DNA from 3 places in the Vibrio rotiferianus genome. Region 2 is predicted to be linked to each of the others. Evidence: predicted binding sites of a transcription regulator. Region 2 holds the regulator's gene; each other region holds the start of a gene.
The links. Region 2 encodes CRP, which controls carbon source genes, mostly activating them, when cyclic AMP is high. Its sites were predicted from a motif close to TGTGANNNNNNTCACA; they were not measured.

Region 1: udp (uridine phosphorylase) is a predicted target of CRP. The motif match lies at 3,413-3,428, and genes of this name have one in related genera.
Region 3: deoD (purine-nucleoside phosphorylase) is a predicted target of CRP. The motif match lies at 2,581-2,596, and genes of this name have one in related genera.

Annotation. Positions count from the first base shown of each region.
Region 1 is NZ_CP018312.1:2,060,553-2,068,418, forward strand. It holds gene BSZ04_RS18600 (methyl-accepting chemotaxis protein) at 1-1,087, shown strand, start outside; gene BSZ04_RS18605 (DUF1887 family protein) at 1,254-2,414, shown strand; gene udp (uridine phosphorylase) at 2,559-3,317, opposite strand; gene BSZ04_RS18615 (zinc/cadmium/mercury/lead-transporting ATPase) at 3,624-5,930, opposite strand; gene BSZ04_RS18620 (MATE family efflux transporter) at 6,031-7,482, opposite strand; gene BSZ04_RS18625 (CBS domain-containing protein) at 7,598-7,866, opposite strand, start outside.
Region 2 is NZ_CP018312.1:102,145-110,010, forward strand. It holds gene astA (arginine N-succinyltransferase) at 1-477, shown strand, start outside; gene astD (succinylglutamate-semialdehyde dehydrogenase) at 506-1,963, shown strand; gene BSZ04_RS09495 (DUF1338 domain-containing protein) at 2,228-3,019, shown strand; gene crp (cAMP-activated global transcriptional regulator CRP) at 3,202-3,834, opposite strand; gene BSZ04_RS09505 (phosphoribulokinase) at 4,074-4,943, opposite strand; gene BSZ04_RS09510 (YheU family protein) at 5,071-5,280, opposite strand; gene BSZ04_RS09515 (hydrolase) at 5,343-6,350, opposite strand; gene BSZ04_RS09520 (TIGR02444 family protein) at 6,565-7,044, opposite strand; gene BSZ04_RS09525 (ABC transporter ATP-binding protein) at 7,041-7,866, opposite strand, start outside.
Region 3 is NZ_CP018311.1:495,722-503,587, reverse strand. It holds gene BSZ04_RS02435 (tetratricopeptide repeat protein) at 1-61, opposite strand, end outside; gene BSZ04_RS02430 (hypothetical protein) at 214-1,683, opposite strand; gene deoD (purine-nucleoside phosphorylase) at 1,752-2,462, opposite strand; gene BSZ04_RS02420 (YbgA family protein) at 2,860-3,810, shown strand; gene BSZ04_RS02415 (MerR family transcriptional regulator) at 3,800-4,603, shown strand; gene phrB (deoxyribodipyrimidine photo-lyase) at 4,627-6,042, shown strand; gene BSZ04_RS02405 (L,D-transpeptidase family protein) at 6,049-6,975, shown strand; gene BSZ04_RS02400 (Lpp/OprI family alanine-zipper lipoprotein) at 7,002-7,256, opposite strand; gene BSZ04_RS02395 (DEAD/DEAH box helicase) at 7,682-7,866, shown strand, end outside.

The DNA of each region.
Region 1 (7,866 bases), 1.4 Mb from region 2:
GGCTGGTACTATTTACTCGGATGGTGTAACCAAAGCCATTGTTATCGCTGTTGTTGTCGTTCTGTTTGCAACCGCCATTGGTTACCACATTGCACATAGCGTACGTGAACCATTGACTCGTATTCTTAAGGTGCTAGAAGGCCTCACTGAAGGTGATATGACTCAACGCATTGATAATCGTTACAACAACGAATTCAGTCGTGTCAGTGGGCATATCAATACGCTAGCGGACAGCTTACACAACATTCTTGTGAAGCTAAACGACGCTTCTGACAACCTTTCCAATACTGCCTCTGAAAATGAACAAACTTCATCAGAGGCACAAATGCAGTTGAATAATCAACGTGAGCAAACAGCGAACGTAGCAACCGCAATGACTGAGATGTCTCATTCTGTTCAGGAAGTCGCTCAAAGTGCGCAAGGTTCACTAGAAATGGTGCAGCGAGTAGAAACGGCCTCTGATCAAGGTAGAAATATCATGAACAGCAATATTTCTACTATCAATCAACTTGAGACGAGACTAAACGAGTCTGTATCGGCTGTTGCAGAGTTGCAAAAAATGAGCGGTCAAATTGGCTCGATCTTGGATGTGATTCGTAACATTGCTGAACAAACAAACCTACTTGCACTAAACGCAGCTATAGAAGCAGCGCGAGCAGGTGAACAAGGGCGTGGATTTGCAGTCGTTGCTGATGAAGTACGTGTTTTGGCCTCTAAAACCACTCAGTCGACGACTGAGATAGAATCCATGATCAGCAATCTTCAAACGAGCTCACAATCAGCAAGCCAAGTCATTGAGAGTTGTATGAGTGACATGGAGATGTCGGTTGAACAGGCATCCAAAGCCAACAGCTCGATGGAAGAAATTCAAGCGTTAATCATCGAAATCAGTCAGATGAGCACACATATATCGCAAGCAGCTGTAGAGCAAAGTGAAACCTCTGCTGACATTGCTCGAAATATCGAAGACATCAATAACATTGCAGATAAGAGCTACCATGCGATGGCAAGCATTGCCGCGACGAGTGAATCACTAACGCATTTAGCTCATCAGCAAAATGAATTGGTACACCGCTTCAAGCTATAGATTAAGATATAATTTGTAACGATTTTAGATACCAACTGACTCTACAAGGGCGACTTTTTATAAGGTCGCCCTTGTTTTTTATTGACCTTGTCTACATATGGTTATTATGGCTTGCTCATCCCTTTTACTTTCTCTTTTCGAGCAAGCCAAATAAGAAGGAAAACCTATGGCTGTTCATGTTGGTATTATTGACCAAGACCCTGTTAGATTGGTCACTCCTCTATTGGATAATCGCACTGTCAGTACCCATATCGTCTTTATCGGTGATAAGAGTCAAGCTGACATCTATGAGCGACTGAGTGCCGTGTTGGAGCAGCGAGAAATTACGTCCGAGTTTTTTGAAATTCCTTCTGTTGTAAACACTTCTCTGATTAAACAATCGATTCATAAATTGGCAAAAGACCTCCATGACCGAGGCGAAGAAGTAAAACTGAACGCAAGCTGTGGCCTTCGTCACCGATTGCTTTCTGTGTATGAAGTGTTCCGTACATACCGTTGGCCAATCTTTGTGGTAGAGCCAAATAGTGACAAGCTTTGCTGGCTATATCCTGATGGCAAAGAAGACAGCCAAGTAGAAGATCACATCACTATCTCTGATTACCTGACTATCTTTGGTGCTCGAGGCGAATTCCACCACGTTGACCTTCCTCCTCAGCTAGATCAAAAACTGTATGAATTAGGCGAACGTTGGGCTTCCAATGCCCTTGAGCTTGGCCCTGGTCTTGCGACTCTAAACTATCTTGCAACCACCTGCCGTAAAGAGCAAAAACTGGATGTAGAGCTCTCTGAGAAGCAACAAGGCTACCGTGAACTGAACATGCTACTAACCGACTTGGTTGAAGCTCAGATAGCTACGTATGAAAATGGCATTTTAACATTCGCTGATGAAGACGCCCGCCGCTTTTCAAATGGTGAATGGCTAGAGACCTTAGTTCATAGCACGGTTAAGCAGATCCAAGATACGATGCCAACCATCCAAGATCGTTCATTAAACGTTCAAGTCTATCGCAAACTCGGTGAAAGTGAGGTTCGTAATGAACTGGATGTTGCGACCGTAGTAAACAACAAGCTGCACATTATCGAATGTAAGACTAAAGGTATGCGTGATGATGGTGACGATACCTTGTACAAGCTTGAATCACTGCGTGACCTTCTAGGTGGCCTACAAGCACGTGCTATGTTGGTTAGCTTCCGTCCGCTACGCCATAATGACATCACACGCGCTGAAGACTTAGGGTTGGCACTTATCGGTCCAGATGAGCTGAAAGATCTGAAGACACATCTAAGTGCATGGTTTGAAGCCGCCGGCGGTTCTGACGAAATCTAATCGTCGATACCAATGCCTCGAGCTGCTTTTTTATTGCGTCAGATTCACTGCCTTTAACACTCAACACAAAACCGACAGATAGAAAAAGCCAGAGGCGAACCTCTGGCTTTTCCCGTTTGTTTAAATGCCAACTAACCGTTGTTATTAAAGCATCTTACGAGCCGCTTCAACTACAACCTTAATTGAGCGAGCTTCCGTTTCTTTCAGCGTTGAATGATCTGGAATCTCTTTTTGTGTACGGTTGATAATTACACCCGCCACACAACCTGCTTTTAGGCCTGAGCTTGCACACATAGTTAGCAGTGTTGCTGACTCCATTTCGAAGTTCAGAACGCCCATGTCCTGCCACTCTTGCATAGAACCTTGGAAACGCTTAACAACACGCCCAGAGAAAGTGTCGTAACGTTCTTGGCCTGGGTAGAAAGTATCACTTGAAGCTGTCACACCCATGTGTACTGCAGCACCAGATTCTTCTACTGCCGCTTTCATTGCTGTAGCAATTTCAAAATCAGCTACCGCTGGGAACTCCATTGGAGCAAAGTGTAGGCTCGCACCGTCTAGGCGAACAGAACCTGTAGTAACGATCATATCACCTACGTTTACGTGCGGTTGGATCGCACCTGTAGTACCTACACGTAGGAAAGTACGAACACCAAGTTGCGCTAGCTCTTCTACTGCAATAGAAGTAGATGGGCCACCGATACCTGTAGAACAAACCACAACAGGTTTACCGTCTAGCTCTGCACGGTATAGCGTGTATTCACGGTGACTTGCTAGAAATACAGGGTTTTCCATTTCTTCAGCGATTTTTTGTACGCGTGCTGGATCACCAGGAATAATTGCTAGAGTTGCACCATTAAGATCAGCTTCAGTAATACCTAAATGGAATACAGCTTGAGACATAAGTCGCTCCTTGTTGTGGCTTATTTTGTAAACAATAAGCTCATTAATAAGTTGTTGGGTACAGATGCACTGTAGCGAACCTTTCACCAACATAGAGTGATCGCAATCACAATGAAACAATGTAATAAAACCACACTTTCAAATAAAAACGGTTTAGATCACACTTCAAGGAGCTAAAGATCATTTCGTTGCATAGGAATAAGTGATTTGCCAAACGAAACAAACACCAAAGCTGTATCGATTTAATAGGCATAAAAAAACCTGAGACACTTCTGCCTCAGGTCAGTTTTCATTTCACTTTAATGGTTATTTTACTTGCTTAGATTCAAAACGAAGTAATCTCAGAGCGTTCAAAGTAACAAGAGCTGTTGCTCCACTGTCGGCCAACACAGCTACCCACAAGCCTGTTATACCTAGCAAACTCGTTACCAAGAACACGCCTTTCAGTCCTAGAGCCAACGCAACGTTCTGACGGATATTATTGAGCGTCGCACGTGATAGCTCGATCATGCCTGCTAGCTCAATCAAACGGTTATGAGTCAGCGCGGCATCAGCGGTTTCGAGTGCAACGTCAGTACCACCACCCATGGCAATGCCAATGCTTGAAGCTTTCATTGCTGGTGCGTCGTTAATGCCATCGCCTACCATCGCAACGGTGTGCTGCGCTGAAATCTCTTCCACGTAGTGCACTTTGTCTGCTGGTAACAAACTCGCTTTGTAATCAAGACCAATTTGGTTCGCAATTGCTTCGGCGCTGCGAGGGTTGTCACCTGTTAGCATCACAGATGAAATACCCAGTTTCTTCAATGCAGCAACGGCTTGTTGAGCATCTTGACGAAGCGTGTCTTGCCAAGCAATCAAACCTATCACTTGGTGATCGTGGCGTGCGATAACCACGGTTTTACCTTGCCCTTCCAGCGCCAAGACTTGCTGCTCTACTTGTTGTGAGATTGGGAAGTCGGCTTTCGATGGTGCAATAACCTGTACCAATTTGCCTTCAACTACGCCAGTCACACCAGAGCCCACTTGCGCGGTTTTGTCTGCAGCTTCAGGAATGTTGATGCCTTGCTCTTGCGCTTTGTTCACCAACGAAATGGCCAGTGGGTGGCTTGAGCCAATCTCAATCGATGCCGTTAAGCGAAGCAATTGCTCTTCAGTCACATCTATCGGCACTACGTCAGTTACTTGTGGTTTACCTTGTGTCAGTGTGCCCGTTTTGTCGAAAGCAACAGATTCAACGCGGCCTAATAGTTCAAGCGCAGCACCACCTTTGATCAGCGCGCCTCGTTTTGCCGCCGCCGCTAAGCCAGAAGTGATCGCCGCTGGCGTAGAGATAACCAAAGCACATGGACACGCGATCAATAACAATGCCAAACCACGGTATACCCAAGTTTCCCAAGGCTGAGCAAATAGCAATGGTGGCGTGATAATGACTAGTAACGATACCAACATCATTAACGGTGTGTACCAACGGCTGAACTTGTCTAGGAAACGTTCAAGAGGCGCTTTGCGTGATTCCGCTTCTTCAATCAAATGCAGGATACGGTCAATTGCATTCTCACCTTGGCGAGAGGTAACCTTCACTTGCACGACTTTATCAACAACCACAGCGCCCGCCATGATTTTACCGCCTTCGTTGTGCTCTACCGGAACGGACTCGCCCGTCAATGCACTCTCATCGAAGCTGGCTGCTTGAGTCATAAGCAGGCCGTCCGCAGGCATACGGCCACCAGGCGCAACTTCAATCACGTCACCTGGTTGAAGCTGTGACGCTGGCACTTCTTGACGTTCACCATCAACAATCAGCGTTGTATTCTCTGGTACGAGATCCATCAATGCTTGAACACCGCTGCGAGCGCGAGATGATGCATATGCTTCTAACTTTTCACCAATAAGGAAAAGCAATAGCACCATCGCCGCTTCCGCGGTTTCACCAAGATAAAGCGCACCTAACGCCGCCACGCTCATTAATGTTTCAATCGCAAATGGCGTACCTGTTCGGGCCAACTTAATGGCTTTCATCGCAACCGGATACAAGCCAAGCAAACACGTCAAAGTAAACAACCAAGTACTTAGCGTTGGATTGAAATCGGAAATGATGCCAGCAAACGCCATCGCACCTGCAATAGAGAGGATCTGAACATTGTCTTTGATAACGCCCAGCCAACCCTTTTTCTCGGCTTTTGGTTTTGGCGCATCTGTCGAAGTCAGTGGGAATCCGGTTTGCTGAGAAACTTGCTCGATAACTGGCGCAAGTGCTCGGTTATCAAAATCGACCACTAGCTTTTCTGTCGCGAACAAGACTTTGGCATTTGTAACCCCCTCAACAGAAGAGATGGCCTTCTCTAGCTTTTGCGCACAGGCAGGACAATCCATGCCCGACACTAGCCAACTATGACGAATGGTGGACTCGAGGGATTCGGCAGGGCCTTCGTCGTCAACAGAATCCGAGCTACAGCTTCCGCCGCTACAACAAGATTCTTCTGAGACAGCAACGGTTGCTTGGGTAATGTTTAGCATTGGCTTTGCCGGTGCGCAGCATGAGTCACTTGCACCTACTGCCACCGTAGATTTGACTTTGCCTGATTGGCAACCTTGATGTTTCGTACACATAATTCACTTTCCTTATTGGTGATAAACCTTTATCTACTGCTAAGAATAAACCTTGGAGCTAACTCCAAGGTCAAGTGTCTTTATGTTCAATTGACGAAATTTATGCTTTTTCTTCTTCCAAAGCGGTTGCCACTTCATCAATCAATACCGCATCGTGAGAGCAAAAAGGTTGAGTATTGACGCAAGTGATCGCTGGATCGTCTTCTATATCTTCTTCTCCGAAGTTTTGCATCAGGTCTTTAATGTGTTTGTTCAGGACAACTAACGCCAGCAACCCAAACACTATCGTACCCACCGCTTGTCCATATAACACGCCAAGTGCTCCGTACCATTGCGATCCAAAGTAAACGAAAGGCAGAGTGCCAATTGTTGCTTTACCTAAGTTCAATGCCGTGGAATAAAGCGGTTTACCGAGATTATTGAAAGAAGTGTTGGCGACAAACAAAGTCCCATTGAAGACAAACGTAATGGCAATATAGGTACAAAATGCGATAACAATAATCGCGGCATCACCCGTCAGGCTAAACATTGCTACGATGTAATCTTGCAGCACATAAAGCAAAGCACAGACACCTAGGGTGTAAATCGTGGTCACCAGTAAAGAATCGGTCAGAGTACGCTTAACACGATCCATACGCTCCGCACCAAAGTTCTGCCCAATGATAGGACCAACCGCACCAGAAAGCGCAAAAATCACCGCGAAACAAACTGGCGTTAAGCGCCCAATCACCGCAAACCCTGCGACGAAGTCTTCGCCAAATTGAGCGATATGAGTAGTCACAATTGCATTACCAATAGGCGTTGCAGTATTGGTAATAATCGCAGGCACAGCAATCGCTAAAATTGGCTTGAGGTTGTTTTTAAAGATATCGAAGTTTGGAAGAGAAACCAGTTTGTGCACTTTGACTAACGGATAAAGAGAGAACGCTAATACTGTGAAACGAGCAATAACCGAAGCCGCAGCAGCCCCCTCCACATTCCATTTAAAAACGAAGATGAACAATGGGTCAAGAATCGCATTAACAATACCACCTGATAAGGTCGCCCACATAGAGCGTTTAGCATCTCCAGCAGCACGTAAACCTGCACCTGCTGACATACCCAACGCCAGTATCGGCGCACTTGGCAATAGAATGTTAAGATACGCCTCGGCACGCTCCGCGGCCACTCCCTCTGCACCGATTGCAGCTAAGAGTTCAGGGATATGGATGTACATACCAATAGTGATCACTAAACTGATCATAAAGGCGGTCAGCATAATACTACCGCTCATCAACCTCGCACGATCGAAGTCCTTTGCACCAATAGACTTGGAGACCAAAGCCCCCATCGCAATCGACGTGCCGATAGACGCGGAAGTCGAGAAGAAAATCAGTGTTCCTGCGAAACCAACGGCAGCCGCCAACTCAACCTGCCCCAACATACTGATGAACAGCATATCGAGTAAGTCGACAACAAACAGGGCCATCAATCCTACTGATCCCGCACCTGACATCACTAAGATGTGACGCATAGTGGAACCTTGGACAAACTTCGCGTCTTGGGTAGACATATTCTTCCTCAACGACAAAAAGACGCCGAGGCGCCTTTCGTCTTAGTTTTACCCTTCAAGTAACACCAAGAGCTGAAGTGAGCATCTTGAGGTAACTGGGGATCTAATTTGGGTTTTAAACAGGATGCTGGAAGCACTCGTTTAGAGACTTACCTATCGCTCGAAGTACATCACGTCTTGTAATCACGCCGACCAATTTTTCTTTGTCATCCACTACCGGATACATTTTGGGCTTGCCTATTTTCATCATATCGGCCAACTCAATGATCGACATTTCCGGTGACACAGAAAGTACATCGTCATGCATACACTCTTCAACAGTATGTGTATCCTGACAGTGGTAACTGGCTTTAACGAGTTTGTCTAAAAGGTCTTGCTCAGAAA
Region 2 (7,866 bases):
CAAGAGCATTTCTTCTCTATCGATTTCACTCTGGCAGATTACCTAACGGGTATCGGCAAGAAAGGCTTTATCGCTGACTTGATGCCGAAGTTGCCAATATACATCAACCTGCTGAGCCCAGAAGCGCAAGCCGTGATTGGTCAAGTGCATGACAACACGCGCCCTGCTTTGAAGCTACTAGAGAACGAAGGCTTCACCAACCGTGGTTACGTCGACATCTTCGATGGTGGTCCAACGGTGGAGTGTGACCTACGCAATATCGAATCGGTACGCCACTCATTCCGCGCACAAGTCAAAATCTCGGAGCATACCAGCACACAAGATTTCTTGATGTGTAACTCATCATTCGAGAACTTCCGCGCTGCGGCAGCGAAAGCGGCGTATGACGCAGAAACGCAAAGCGTAGTGCTAGCCCCAGAATTGGCGGATGCACTCTTGGTTGAGGAAGGAGATTTTGTTCGCCTTCTTCCGCAGTAACTGACGACAGAATTTAAGGATAGAAACAATGACACATTGGATTGCAGGTGAATGGGTACAAGGTCAGGGTGAAGCATTTACGTCTCTGTCGCCTTACAACCAAGAAGTGATCTGGCAAGGTAACGGCGCGACAGCAGAGCAGGTTAACCAAGCGGTATCTGCGGCGCGTGAAGCGTTCGTTGATTGGAAGAAGCGCCCATTTGCAGAGCGTGAAGCGATCGTGTTGGCTTTTGCAGAGAAAGTAAAAGAGAACAGCGAAAAAATCGCTGAAGTGATTGCTAAAGAAACCGGCAAGCCGATTTGGGAAACGCGCACTGAAGCGGCAGCGATGGCGGGTAAAATCGCGATCTCTATTCGTGCTTACCACGACCGTACTGGTGAAGCGACGCGTGAAGCTGCAGGCAACCAAATTGTATTGCGTCATCGCCCATTGGGTGTAATGGCGGTCTTCGGTCCTTACAACTTCCCGGGGCACTTACCAAATGGTCACATCGTGCCAGCACTACTGGCAGGTAACACCGTGGTCTTCAAACCGTCTGAGCAAACGCCATGGACGGGTGAACTCGCTATGAAGTTGTGGGAAGAGGTTGGTCTACCAAAAGGTGTGATTAACCTAGTTCAAGGCGCGAAAGAGACTGGTATTGCGCTGGCTGATGCGAAAGGCATTGATGGCGTGCTGTTTACTGGTAGTGCAAACACAGGTCATGTTCTGCATCGTCAATTTGCTGGTCAGCCGGGTAAGATGCTGGCGCTTGAAATGGGTGGCAACAACCCGATGGTTATCTCGGATAACTACGGCGACCTAGACGCAACGGTTTACACCATCATCCAATCTGCCTTTATCAGCGCAGGGCAACGCTGTACCTGTGCTCGTCGTCTGTACATTCCATTTGGCGACAAGGGTGATGCAGTGATTACTAAGCTGGTGGAAGCGACACGCAATATTCGCGTAGACCAACCATTTGCAGAGCCTGCGCCATTCATGGGACCGCAAATTTCGCTTGCGGCAGCCAAGTTTATTCTCGATGCACAAGCGAACTTGCAAGCACTTGGTGGTGAAAGCTTGATCGAAGCGAAAGCGGGTGAGGCGGCGTTTGTTTCTCCGGGTATCATCGATGTGACGAACATTGCTGAGTTGCCAGATGAAGAGTACTTCGGTCCACTTCTGCAAGTCGTGCGCTACGAAGGGCTAGAGAAAGCGGTAGAGCTGGCGAACGATACGCGCTTTGGTCTATCGGCAGGTCTGGTCTCAACCGACGACCAAGAGTGGGAATACTTTGTTGACCACATTCGTGCCGGCATCGTGAACCGCAACCGTCAGTTAACAGGTGCAAGCGGTGATGCGCCATTTGGTGGTCCGGGTGCGTCGGGTAACCTACGCCCTAGTGCTTACTACGCAGCAGACTACTGTGCGTACCCAATGGCATCAATGGAGGGACAAGAGACGGTCTTGCCTGCAACATTGAGCCCAGGTGTAAGCCTGTAATAGAGAAATACGAAGCGGTGACAAAGTATCGCCGCTTCTACCTGCCAGAGCTATTTACCAAGTTAGGATTTCGGTAAGCGCGCTGGCAAACGCCAAAGGCGAGCTAAAGACTCTCCAGCGCGTGTTGACTGACTGGCACTTATGCCGCACATACCGTCACAGGTTGATGACCGCTCGTTCGTGATTCTGGACAGCTTTAGGGCTGTGAACGAGTGGTCAACTTCCTCTTACCCCTAACTCTACATTTCATAACAAGGAGTCGTTATGACGCCCGATGTGTTATTTGAATCGCTATGGCAAGACTACATTCAACGTCTTTGTCCTTCTGCTGCTAAAGTTCATCAACTGCTTCAAGAAGATGAGCCTCTGATTAATGACCATATTGCGCTACGTACGTTTAATGTCGCTCCCCTAGGCATTGAAACGCTGGCGAAGCCATTCTTGGCAGTGGGTTATAAAGCCTGTGGTGATTACGTATTTGAAAGCAAAAAGCTGGTGGCAAAACATTTTGAGCACCCAGATCCGAAGCAGCCAAAAGTCTTCATCAGTGAATTGAAAGTGGATGAGTGCTCACCAGAGCTACAAGCCATCGTTCATAAACTGGTAGAGCAGGTTGATGCTTCTAAACTGACAGGCAGTGACTTCTTGTACGGCGGACGTTTGTGGGACCTTAGCTATGCTGACTTCCAAATCTTAGCGAAAGAGAGTGAGTACGCTTCTTGGCTTGCTGCGCACGGTTACGGAGCTAACCACTTCACAGTGAGTGTGAATCAGCTCAATCAGCACCAAGAAGTGAAGCAGGTAAACGACCACCTACGCACAGCTGGTTTCACTATTAACGAGAATGGCGGTGAAGTAAAAGGCACGCCAGAGGTGCTACTAGAGCAATCGTCGACCATGGCAGACAAAGTGCCAGTGACCTTTGCTGAAGGCGTTGAGGTGATTCCTGGTGGCTTCTATGAGTTTGCTAAACGCTACCCAATGGATAACGGTGAGTTGTACCCAGGGTTTGTGGCAGCATCGGCAGATAAGATCTTCGAGAGTACCAACGGTTAATAGATATGAGGCGAGAGCGCTTTGAGAGGGTTTTTACTTGGAATCTGAGAGGGCTTCATCTCAAAGGATGAAGTCCGTTGTGAAGTGCAATGCTCTCGACTCTCAATGTCTAACTCCCAAAAAAGAAAAAGCCACCAAACTTACATTTGGTGGCTTTTAAATTTTTTAAACGTTAATCGAGATTAACGAGTCCCGTAAACAACGATAGTCTTACCGTGCGCAGAAATTAGGTTCTGCTCTTCTAGCATCTTCAAGATACGACCTACTGTCTCACGAGAACAGCCAACGATTTGACCGATTTCTTGACGAGTGATCTTGATTTGCATGCCGTCTGGGTGCGTCATCGCATCTGGCTGTTTAGCAAGGTTCAGAAGAGTCTGAGCGATACGACCAGTTACGTCTAGGAACGCTAGGTCACCCACTTTTTGGCTAGTAACTTGTAGACGACGAGCCATTTGCGCAGAAAGGCGCATTAGGATGTCTGGGTTAACTTGGATAAGTTGACGGAATTTCTTGAAAGAAATCTCTGCCACTTCACAAGGAGATTTAGCGCGAACCCAAGCTGTACGCTCTTGGTCTTCTTCGAATAGACCAAGCTCACCAATGAAGTCGCCTTGGTTTAGGTAAGAAAGGATCATTTCCTTACCTTCTTCGTCTTTGATAAGAACCGCAACAGAACCTTTAACGATGTAGTACAAAGTCTCTGCTTTTTCGCCCGCGTGAATTAGCGTGCTCTTTGATGGGTACTTATGAATATGACAGTGTGAAAGAAACCACTCTAATGTTGGGTCGGTTTGAGGTTTACCTAGAACCATAATATCTCACTTCCTCTGCAGGGTACGCTTGCGCTATCCATATTTTAGCTAAGCCTGAATTGGCTTACTAGAATAAGAGCACTTTTTATATGCTGCAAGCTCTCTTGTGTTTCGGTTAGAAATAGTATCCTTTTTCGGAAACGATTTCTTGATTTTAATCGTGCCATGATTGAGATTTTGTAAGCAAAACTGTGCACATGATCACGGTATGAAAAGTAAACACTCAATTAACGAGGTTTTTAACCAATTTTCCCAGTTTCGATGAGTTGCTGCAGAATCGGCCTCACTATGAGCTCCATTGCAAAGCTCATCTTACCGCCCGGCACCACAATGGTGTTATGACGAGACATGAATGATCCATCAATCATCGCCAGCAAATACGGGAAGTCGACATTCTTGATTCCGCGTAGGCGGATCACCACGAAACTCTCATCCAAACTCGGGATGCCTTTCGCGTTAAGTGGGTTGGAAGTATCAACCGTTGGTACACGCTGAAAGTTGATATGTGTACGAGAAAATTGCGGGGTAATGTAGTTCAGGTAATCGTCCATCGAGCGTACGATCGAATCCATTACCGCTTCTCTTGAGTGGCCACGATCGCGCGTGTCACGAACGAACTTTTGAATCCATTCCAAGTTCACGATTGGCACCATGCCAATTAGAAAGTCAACGTGACGCGCCACGTTGACGTCACCATCTACGACACCACCGTGTAAACCTTCATAGAACAGTACGTTGCTGTCTTCAGGTAAGTCTTGCCATGGTGTGAAAGTGCCAGGCATTTGATTGTAGGGTACCGCCTCATCAAAGGTATGCAGATAGCGACGCACACTGCCAGAGCCTTCTTCACCATACTTTCGGAAAAACTCTTCTAACCCTGGGAAGTCATTGGCTTGCGGACCGAAGTAGCTGATGTGTCGACCTTGTTCACGAGCCTTACGGATCTCGACATCCATCTCCGGACGAGTAAAACGGTGGAAGCTGTCTCCTTCAACCCATGCAGGCTTAACGTTCATCATATTGAACATCTTACGGAAGGCTTCTGAGGTCGTGGTTGTGCCAGCTCCAGAGGAGCCAGTAACCGCGATGATTGGGTGTTTAGCTGACATGACAAACCTTGTCGAAAATTACTTACCTGTAAAGTGCAACACGCGGATGTTGCACGGTCGATAACCCACTATAGCACGTAACAAGCCCGTGTCATCGAGTGGGATACGGTAAAATGTGAGGGCGTTATTATTTTGCTCTAAGTTGAATATCAACCGTTTCATGGAGCTCGGAGAAGACAATCGTTGCCTCCCCCTTCTCGAGCTGAGTTCTAACTTGGTCAATTTTATCTTGTAATGATACTTCTACCGCACCGTAATCCGTCCCTTCACGCAGTACAAATTCGCGGATCAAGTTTTCTAATGTCTCTGGCGCAATGTCTTGCCATGGAATGATCATAAATACCTCAAACGTTTATGATGATGGTGTACTACTTGCCTCGGTTGATACTCGTGAATAGTTTACTGTGTTTGTTGTTTGGATACAGTAGAAAGGTATTCAGCAGCGATACTTTCATAATAAGCTGGCAGGGCTTCCTCTAACCAAAATTTTGGCTTAAGCGCTGTACCAGTAAGAAAGCCGACGTGGCCGCCATTTTCGTAAAGTCGGTAATCAATGTTGTCTGGCAGAACAAATTTTGGGATTACCGCTTCAGTCATAAAAGGGTCATCTTTAGCATGGATGATCAGTGTTGGTAGGGTGATCTGCTGCAGTTTGCTCAAGCCTGAACATTGGTCGTAGTAGTCTTGTGCATCTTTGAATCCGTGTAGAGGTGCGGTGACGAGATCATCGAATTCATACAGACGAGTAACACGTTTGATCGAACTGTAAGACAGCGCAAGTTCCCCTTGTATCAAGTCATGCTTTTGTAGCGCATTACGTTTAAGTGAAGAGAGTAAATAGCGTTTGTAGACCTTGGAAAAACCTTGCTCTATGCGGTTGGCGCATGCTGATAAATCCAGCGGGGCAGAAACGATTGTTGCTGCACTTAAAATCGGGTCGTCTTTGTATTGGGCTAAGTAGTTCGCCAACATGTTACCGCCAAGGGAAATGCCGACTGCAACTTTAGGGGTGTTGGGAAACTGCTGATTGAGCTGCTCGAGAAAGAAACGAGCGTCAGTCACTTCACCGGAGTGATAGGCGCGGGCTTTTTTGTTTGGCTTACCGCTGCAACCGCGGAAGTGCATCATCACCGATAACCAGCCCGATTTGGAAAAAGCATTCATTAAGCCGTTAGCGTAAGGGCTATAAAAGCATCCTTCAAGGCCATGAAACAGAACAAAAATGGGTTTGTTACGGGCAATTTCAGTGTCTTGTTGTTCTGACCATGCTAAGTCTAGAAAATCGTCATCAGGGGTATCGAGAGTTTGCCACACAGGGGTAAACAACGCTTTTTTACGAATAAAGCGCGGCAAAAGCGTTTGAAGGTGTGGGTTTTTAATTCCAGCTGCTGCGAAAAATTGGGTCATACTTAGTACCAATCAATTTAAGTATTATCGTTATTCACGCCACTTTGGTCTCTGTGCTTACGCGAATAGGGTTTGATGGAGCTTTGCCATGAACTAAGCAGAGATTTTGTGCAATCCTTACCGCTAGTCTGAGAGATTGGTTCTGCTTAGAGCTTCAATGCCAACAAACGTATACTCTTATTTATATAAGTCTAAGTATAGATTTATTATAGATTTATGGATGATGAATATTCGGAACTGGAAGCGAAAATGCTTGTTGAAGGTGTTCTGCGCCCAGCTTTCGACAGTATCTTAATGTTAGTGGTTCACCGTCATTTGTCACTAGTATGAGTGAATTAATGCAGTCAACCAGATCAGACTGTTGTTGCTTTTCAAGCTGTAACTCAAACTGTAATGCCTCACGATAAAGTGCATCATTTACTTGAAGTTTGAGGTGTCGTCGTAGTTCGCGATAGGAGTGGAGTAATGTTTCACTGCGGATTAGGCAGTCTTGAACAAGAGGCCAATCTTGCTCTTGAAAGATGAACTGCTGCTCATCGAGCCATCTGAGCAGCAGCAGTAGATTCACATTACCGTGATAGTTATTTTGCAACGACAAGCACGCTTCTTTCACTTCTCGTACACCATAAAATTGCAGACTGAACTGCCAAAGGTGTTCAAGGGTTAAGGTGTATTCAGCGTGCTCTGTTGTCATTGATTAAACTCTAATTCCATCTGCTCGAGGGTTTCTTGAGCAGACATCCATTCCATCTCTACATCTTCAAGCTCTGCTTTGCTAGAAGCTTGAAGGGCCAATACTTCATTAAGTTTAGCTTTGTTTTCCGCTTCATACAGAGAGTTGTCTGATAATTGCTCTTCAGCTGAAGCTAACGCTTCACCTAACTTATCCATTTTGTTTTCTAACTGTGTCAGCGTTTTGCGAATTGGAGCGGTCTGTTTACGAAACTCTGCTTCACGTCGCTTTTGCTCTTTTTTCGCCGCAGCACTATTCGCTGTGTCTCTCTCAGGCTGTGCCGCTTGTGCTTCTTTACGTTCAGCTCTTTGTTGTTCAGTCAGCCACTTATAGTAATCGTTGAGGTCACCATCGAATGGTGCCACTTGACGGTCGTGTACTAGGTACAAGTCATCCGTTGTTGCTCGCAGTAGGTAACGGTCGTGCGAAACAATCACCATTGCACCTTCAAAGGTCTGTAGTGCCATGGTCAATGCTTGGCGCATGTCCAAGTCTAGGTGGTTGGTTGGTTCGTCGAGTAGCAATAGGTTAGGTTTTTGCCAGACCACTAATGCCAATACCAAACGTGCTTTTTCACCACCAGAAAACGGAGCGACTTTCTCAAGTGCTTTATCACCTTGAAAACCAAAGCTACCTAAGTAATCACGTAGTTGTTGCTCAGTCTGGTCTGGAGCGATTTGCATCATGTGCTGTAGTGGTGTTTCTTCTGGATGCAGCGTTTCTAATTGGTGCTGAGCGAAGTAACCGATCTTCACACCTTGCGAGTAAGTCAGATCGCCACCT
Region 3 (7,866 bases), on a different replicon from region 2:
GCTTGATATGCCTTCTTAGCTCATTGAGTTCAGCTTCTAACTGAAACTGGTTTTTATCCAAAGTCCACATCCATGACTATCGAACAGACAACGTGCCTAATGATGTCTACATATATGAGTGTGCATTATGTAAACAGAAAAGGTATCGAATACTGTAATGTATACCTAAACGTTGGGACATTACCACTCATAACTGAGTAATATGTCAAATAATTAGGACAACAGCTGTTTGATAGTGAGTGGCGCATCCGTTACTTCTAATCGCTGCGCCGCTGTCAGTCCTTGTTTATCCTGATAGCACAAATTATGCCAAGCTCTGAAAATATCTAAAAGAGGCAAAAGCCCCCCAGGTCTCAATTTGCGACGTGGCTCGTTGATGAAGCTCTCAAATAACAATTGAAAACGGTTTTGATAAAACTGAATATGCTTCGTCGTTGCAATGTTGAACCACGATTCAGGGGTATTTCTGTCCCCTGCTAAATAGCAAATGCCTTTGTGTGCGCTGTTTTGAGATGAAATAGCCCAACGATCCCGCCACCAGCTCATATATGCAATATCTACTTTGCCAAATGGTGCCGACATGTCCCATTCTGGATCTTCTTCTACGTATAAAAGATCAACATTTTTTTGTTGAATACGTGATAGACAAACGCTCAACGCTGCAGAGCGGAGCAGTGGGTCTTGTGGCATGTAGATAGACACGCGTTTTTCTGAGCTACACATATCCAAAACGTGGAGATAATGTGCGTAAGACGTATAAGGAGGCCTGATCAATGCCCCTTTGGATGGGTAATGGAATACTGAGAAATTACCAAGAGGATCTTCCACATTGCCTCTCGCCAAAATGGTTTGGTATTTTTGGTCGATACGTTCACGTAGCTTTGTTGAAGGCTCTGGTAGTGCTTCGCTGGCCTCTGCTGTGTAATCTTGAGACACAAAACGTGAAATGTCTTCGTAAGGGTTATGATCAATAGAGCCAACAGGCTCTTCATTCGAGGAATAGTTTACGTGTTGACACAGGATGTACCCCGAGTGCGCTTCCCCTGAAACGATCCAATAAACGCCATTGTTGCTTTGTGGCTGAAGAGAGACAAAGTTAGAGGCAAGTTCATAGTGGTCAGCATGATTGACCCAGCGAGCGTCAATAGTCGCAAGCTTACGGCGACAACGACTAGCAATATGATCAACATGATCGTAGAACGTTTTTGGGTTGATACTGAGCTTACGGCAGATTTCACGTACGGAATAACCTGTAAACAACAAACCCATCAGGTTTTCTTGAAACTGTAGCTTCTTGTTAGCACCAGACCATTTATCTACAAAGGTGCTTTGGCATTCTTTACAACGGTAACGCTGACGATCGCCGCTGTAGCCAAAAGCATGGTAAAGGTGTTTGTGGGTGTGGACTGAAAGTCCGAAGTTGTCACATTCATCGTTGCGACATGCAGGCAAGCCATCACTGTGTACGTGACGAAGACGATGAAGTTCATTCACTACATCGCGATTGTTAAGTAAGGGGGGGAAAGCTCCACATTCACGGCAGACCATCGCCGGACGTTTAGGGTTAGCATGTTGCAACACATAACGTTTTGCATCACTCAATCCAAAGTTGTCACACGCCAATGTTTTACAAAAGTTGAGTTGTAACCCATCTGCGTCTTTTGGCAGTTCGCCGTTAGACACAATCGCCCCCTCGGGATAATTCAGGCAGCCGGTCAGGCCCCGGCTGCAAATTACTACTTAAGTATTTCTTAGATGTTGATTGCTGTTTCTAGAGCAACTTTCATCATGTCGTTGAACGACTTTTGACGCTCTTCAGAGCTTAGTTTTTCACCACGGATGATGTGGTCAGAAACTGTTAGGATAGTTAGAGCTTTCGCACCTAGGTCTGCAGCTACGCCGTAGATACCTGCTGCTTCCATATCTACACCTAGGATGCCAAGTTTTTCCATCTTCTCGAAGATGTCAGCTTCTGGTGTGTAGAATAGGTCTGCAGAGAATACGTTACCTACTTTAACTGGTACTTCTTGAGCACGCGCTTGGTTAACAGCTTCTTCTAGAAGGCCGTAATCAGCGATTGCTGCGAAATCGTGGTTGTTGAAACGGATACGGTTAACTTTTGAGTCTGTAGAAGCACCCATACCGATAACAACGTCCATTAGTTTAACATCGTCACGTACTGCACCACAGCTGCCTACGCGGATAACGTTTTTCACGCCGTACTCAGCGATTAGCTCGTGTACGTAGATGCAGCAAGATGGGATACCCATACCGTGACCCATAACAGACACTTTCTTGCCTTTGTATGTGCCAGTAAAGCCGAACATGTTGCGAACGTCACAAACTTGTTTTACATCTTCCAGGAAAGTTTCTGCGATGTATTTAGCGCGCAACGGGTCGCCTGGCATTAGAACTGTTTCAGCGAAATCACCTGGTTGTGCGTTAATGTGTGGGGTTGCCATAAGTGCTCTCCAAAGTCTTGTTCTGATAAATCGCCTTTATTATAGAAGGCTATTACCAATTCTGTTGAACTTGTTCGTTTTCGTTGGGGTAATAATATCGGGACACGCAATACACCCTTGAGAGATAAGTCACAAAATCATGGGTTTTAGTGTTCAATTATTCTGTTGATAACTAAATCTGTTGAAAGCAAAAAGGCAATCGATTTGCTTTTGAGCAGTTTGTCGATTGCGCGCACAAAATCTCGGCTTTAACCACAAAAATTTTTCTTCAAAGTTTCTGATCGATATTCGAGGAGAGTGAGTAAAACGATTAAATTGTACAATTTATTTTCTTGTACAATTTAAATTGACTTGCTATAAGTTATACAACAAAACATTTTGTATAGGATGCTTCGTTATGGAATCTTCAATCAAAGTCGGTATCAGTTCTTGTGTACTTGGACAACGAGTACGTTTCGATTCAGGACATAAAATCAGCAACTTCGTAACGAAGGAATTAGACGGCTACTTCAGCTTTGTGCCAGTTTGCCCTGAAGTAGGTGTAGGCATGTCGGTACCTCGCCCTACTATTCGTTTAGTGAGTAACGAAGAACGAATCGCCTTAGTTGAGACTAAAAATCCAGACAACGACCACACAGACAACATGCTCGCTTATTCAGAAAATAAAGTGAACGAACTACAAGGTGAGCAGCTGTGCGGTTACATCGTTTGCGCTAAGTCGCCGACTTGCGGCATGGAACGTGTAAAGGTGTACAGCAAAAACAACGCGGCAAAAGAAGGTGTTGGCTTGTACACCAAAACGTTAATAGAAAAAATGCCGTGGTTACCAGTAGAAGAAGACGGTCGCCTCAACGATCCGGTACTGAAAGAAAACTTTATTACTCGCGTTTACTGTTTGAATGATTTTTATGAGTCGATGGATGGAGAGCCAACCCGCGGTAAAATTATCGAGTTTCACTCGCGCTACAAGCTGACGCTGATGGCGCATCACCCCGAATCGTACCGTTCTCTTGGGCGCTTAGTGGCCGATGTGGCGAACTATGAAATTGAAGAGTTCTATAACGAATATCGCCTAGGTTTGATGAAAGCACTACAAAACCGCGCGAGCCGTAAAAACAACACCAACGTGTTGATGCATTTACAAGGTTACTTTAAGCGTTCACTGAACAGTGATGAAAAAGCAGAACTAGCGACAGTGATCAGTGATTACCGTACTGGTTTGTTACCATTACTTGCCCCGTTAACGTTAATTAAGCACTATCTCAACGCATACCCAGATGCGTACTTACAAAAACAGAAATACCTAGAACCATACCCACAGGAGATGAGACTTCGTTATGGATTGTAGCCAGGAAGAAAAACTATACGCGATTCGAGATGTATCTGAGTTAACGGGTGTAAAGCCCGTTACTCTGCGCGCTTGGCAAAGACGCTATAACTTGATTCAACCGCAAAGAACGGAAAAAGGGCATCGTTTATACCGCCAACAGGATCTGGACGTAATCCGAGAGATTCAGGGGTGGCTAGCGAAAGGCGTTGCTATCGGTAAGGTGAAAGGGCTACTGGGACAAGAATCAGACGTTGATGTGACAACAGAGAACCAACGCCTAGAAGAAGTTGAAGTGATGCTGAAAGCTTTGTCGGAGCTTAATCGTGGCAAAACAGAAACGCTCTTATCTAACGTATTAAAAGAGTACCCACTTAATATTGTGATTGAACAGCTGATAAATCCAGTATTTGAAGCATTAGATTTAGTGAAGGTCTCGCTGCGTTCACTACAACTTGGTTTGTTCCAAACCTGTTTGATTACTCGTCTCGCGCTAGTGGTTGATTCAGAGAATAAAGCTGCATCAAAAGGAAAATGTCTATTGATAAGCTTTGAACAAGCACGGGAATCAGAAAGTTGGGTACAAGCCGCAATACTGTGCGAGCAGGGCTATCACATTACTTTGATCGATAAAGTCGAAGACGTGTCTGGTTTGGTTGATCACGACGTGCTGTCTCGTTACAAGTTCATTCACTTCTTTTCTAACAAAGCATTGCCTATTAAGCAGGTGGAAGCGTTAACCATGCTGCAAACACAGCTTCCAGAAAAAGTGCAGTTCTCGGAAGTGATAGAAAAGCTGCACTTTGCTGCCTAAAAATACCCTAGTAAGGAGACGACATGATCCTGGTTTGGTTTCGACGTGACCTAAGAACGTTAGACCACACAGCGCTTAAGGCTGCTCTTGATTCTGGGCAGCCTGTTGTTGCCGGTTTTGTTGCAACGCCAGAGCAATGGCAAGAACACCACATGGCACCCATGCAGGCGGACCTTATTGCAAGACGTTTGGTGCATCTTGAAGAAGAGCTAACAGAGCTTAATATCCCACTTCTGTATAAAGAAGTACCCAAATTTTCTGACGTGACTGAGGTCATCAAGGGTTGGGCAATATCATTGAACGCAGAAAGCGTCATGGCGAACATCCATTACGAGGTCAATGAACAAGCGCTAGACCGAGAGGTTTCAGAGGTTCTTGCTAAAAGCGACGTCACGTTCGAAGCTTTCCACGACAAATGTATTCATGCGCCAACCACGGTGTTAAACAAGCAGGGTGACTACTTTAAAGTCTTCACTCCTTTTAAACGTGCTTGGCTGGCGAAGTTCCAAATGCCGATGGTGTGGAAACCAGAACCGCAATTAAAGCTATCTGATGATGCACTTAAGCCAGTTGAAACTGATCGCTATCATGCTGATGTGGCTTTTTCTTATTCACGTGACTCAAGTGAGCAATGGCACGTCTCGACCGGAGAGATCCTCAACCGATTAAGAGAATTTGCTCGAGTGCGCAGTGATGCCTATAAAGCGGAAAGAGATCTTCCTGCTGTTGATGGAACCAGCCAACTATCTCCCTACCTTGCGATTGGTGCGTTATCGCCAAGACAATGTATCGCTAGGCTTTATGCTGAGAGTCCTCATTCTGAGCTTACTGAAGGTAAAGCAACATGGTTGAGCGAAATCATCTGGCGAGAGTTCTACCAGCACTTATTAGTGTTTGAACCAAAGCTAGTAAAAGGAAAAGGCTTTATTCCCTGGGAAGATAAGATTGAATGGTCTTATGATGAAACGGCGTTCGAGCGTTGGAAAAAGGGAACGACTGGCTATCCTATCGTTGACGCTGCCATGCGACAACTCAATGAGACGGGCTGGATGCACAACCGCCTACGCATGATAGTGGCAAGCTTCTTAACTAAAGATCTTCATATCGATTGGCGTTGGGGGGAGGCGTACTTTATGAGTAAGCTGGTGGATGGAGACTTTGCTGCCAACAATGGAGGTTGGCAATGGTCGGCATCTACGGGGTGCGATGGGCAACCTTACTTCCGTATTTTTAACCCAATCAGTCAGGGCGAGAAGTTTGACTCTGATGGCACATTTGTTCGCCATTGGGTGCCGGAAATTAAAGAAGTGCCAAATAAGTTTATTCATAACCCTTGGCTATGGAGCAGTTTTAATTTACTGGATTATCACAAGCCGATGGTTGATCACAAGGTAGAAAGAGAGATAACCTTACGGCTCTTTAAAAACGCCAAGGAATAGAGAGAGATGCCTAGTAAGAAGCGTCTGATGTGTGTCGCTAAACGAACCCTATTGTCTGTATCGTTGTCTTTGGTGAGTGGCTTATCATTCGCAAAGATGTACGAATTGCCGGAAGACGGGGCGAGAGTGATTGGTCGCATGGAGAACCATGTGGTCGAACAGGGCGAAACCATGGCGAACATTGCTAAGCAATATGATGTTGGTATGCTGGCGTTAATGGCAGCCAACAAAGGCGTAGACCCTTTTTTACCAAGAGAAGGGCACGTACTTACAATACCTACTCAGCTCATTCTGCCTGACGTTCCTCACGATGGCATTGTTATTAACCTTGCTGAACTGCGCCTCTACTATTTTCCGCCAAAGGAAAGTGTGGTTCATGTTTTTCCGGTTGGTATTGGTCGAATAGGTCGTGATACGCCCGAAATGACAACGAGTATCAGTCAGAAGCGTCCCAACCCTACTTGGACACCACCTTCTTCCATCCGCGCAGAATATAAAGCGAAGGGCATTGACCTCCCAGCCGTTGTACCTGCTGGACCGGATAACCCGTTAGGTATGTTTGCATTGCGCTTGGCGTATGGTCATGGAGAGTACTTGATCCACGGTACTAACAAAGATTTTGGTATTGGTATGCGCGTTAGTGCGGGTTGCATTCGAATGGACCCTAATGACATCGAATGGTTGTTCGACAAGGTGCGCCGTGGTGAAAAAGTGAAGATCATCAACCAACCGGTAAAAGTAGCACTTGAACCAGACCGCAGTGTATTTGTTGAGGCACATGAACCATTAACTCGCAGTAATGGCGAAAAAGATCACCTACAAATTCCACAAGCGTTGGATTGGTGGTTGGATGAATACGGGATGACGAACGCGAAAGCAAAAGCAGCGATTGCTGCGCAGAATGGTGTACCTGTAGAAATAACCGCGCCTTAACAAACGTTAAAGCGCGGAATCACATCTTACTTAGTGTAAGACTGAGCGATGTTGTCGATACGCTCGTTAGCACGTGCAGCTTCTTCTTGTGCTGCCATAGCTGCTTCACCAGATTTTTGAACGTTAGATTGAAGCGCTTGAACGTCTTGGCTTAGCTGGCTAACTTGGTTGCTTAGTTCGTCTAGTTTTGCTGCGTTAGCTGTTGCTGCATCATCAGATGAAGCACAACCTGCTAGTAGAAGTACTGAAGTTGCAGCAGCTGCGATCAACGTTTTGTTCATGTTAAGAACTCCTTGCTTATAGTTGAATTTACGCTCTATACATTCTCTGTCATATAGTCGCGAATTAAAATGTATGAACATTTTATCAGTACATGATGTAGCAAAAGTCAAAAAAATCCAAGAATTTCATAGGCTACTGAAATAGTGCTCTGACTCTCCACTTACATTGGTAAGTATCTACTCTCACTAGAAGCTCTGCTTCACTTCACTCAGTCAGCATTTTTGCTACTTTCCTGATATCAATAATTTAGACGATATTGACACAAATGAAAGTATTGCGATTGAAACTTTTGTTTTTCTTTTTCATTTATATTGTGTGATCTCTATCTATACTCCTATGATTTGCGGTATTATAGAGGGCTTTTATTTTTTGCTGCGTTAGAGCGGAAATGACACGAAGAAAGCGCTCAGACGATGACTATTTATTGGAGAATACTTTGCAATTTAAAGATCTAGGCCTAGACAACCGATTGTTGAAGAACCTAAAACACTACGATTTCAAAAAAGCGACTGACATTCAAAAGCAGGCGATCCCTGTGGCGATTGCAGGCAAGGATCTATTGGCATCTTCGAAAACGGGTTCGGGTAAGACTTTGGCGTTTGTATTGCC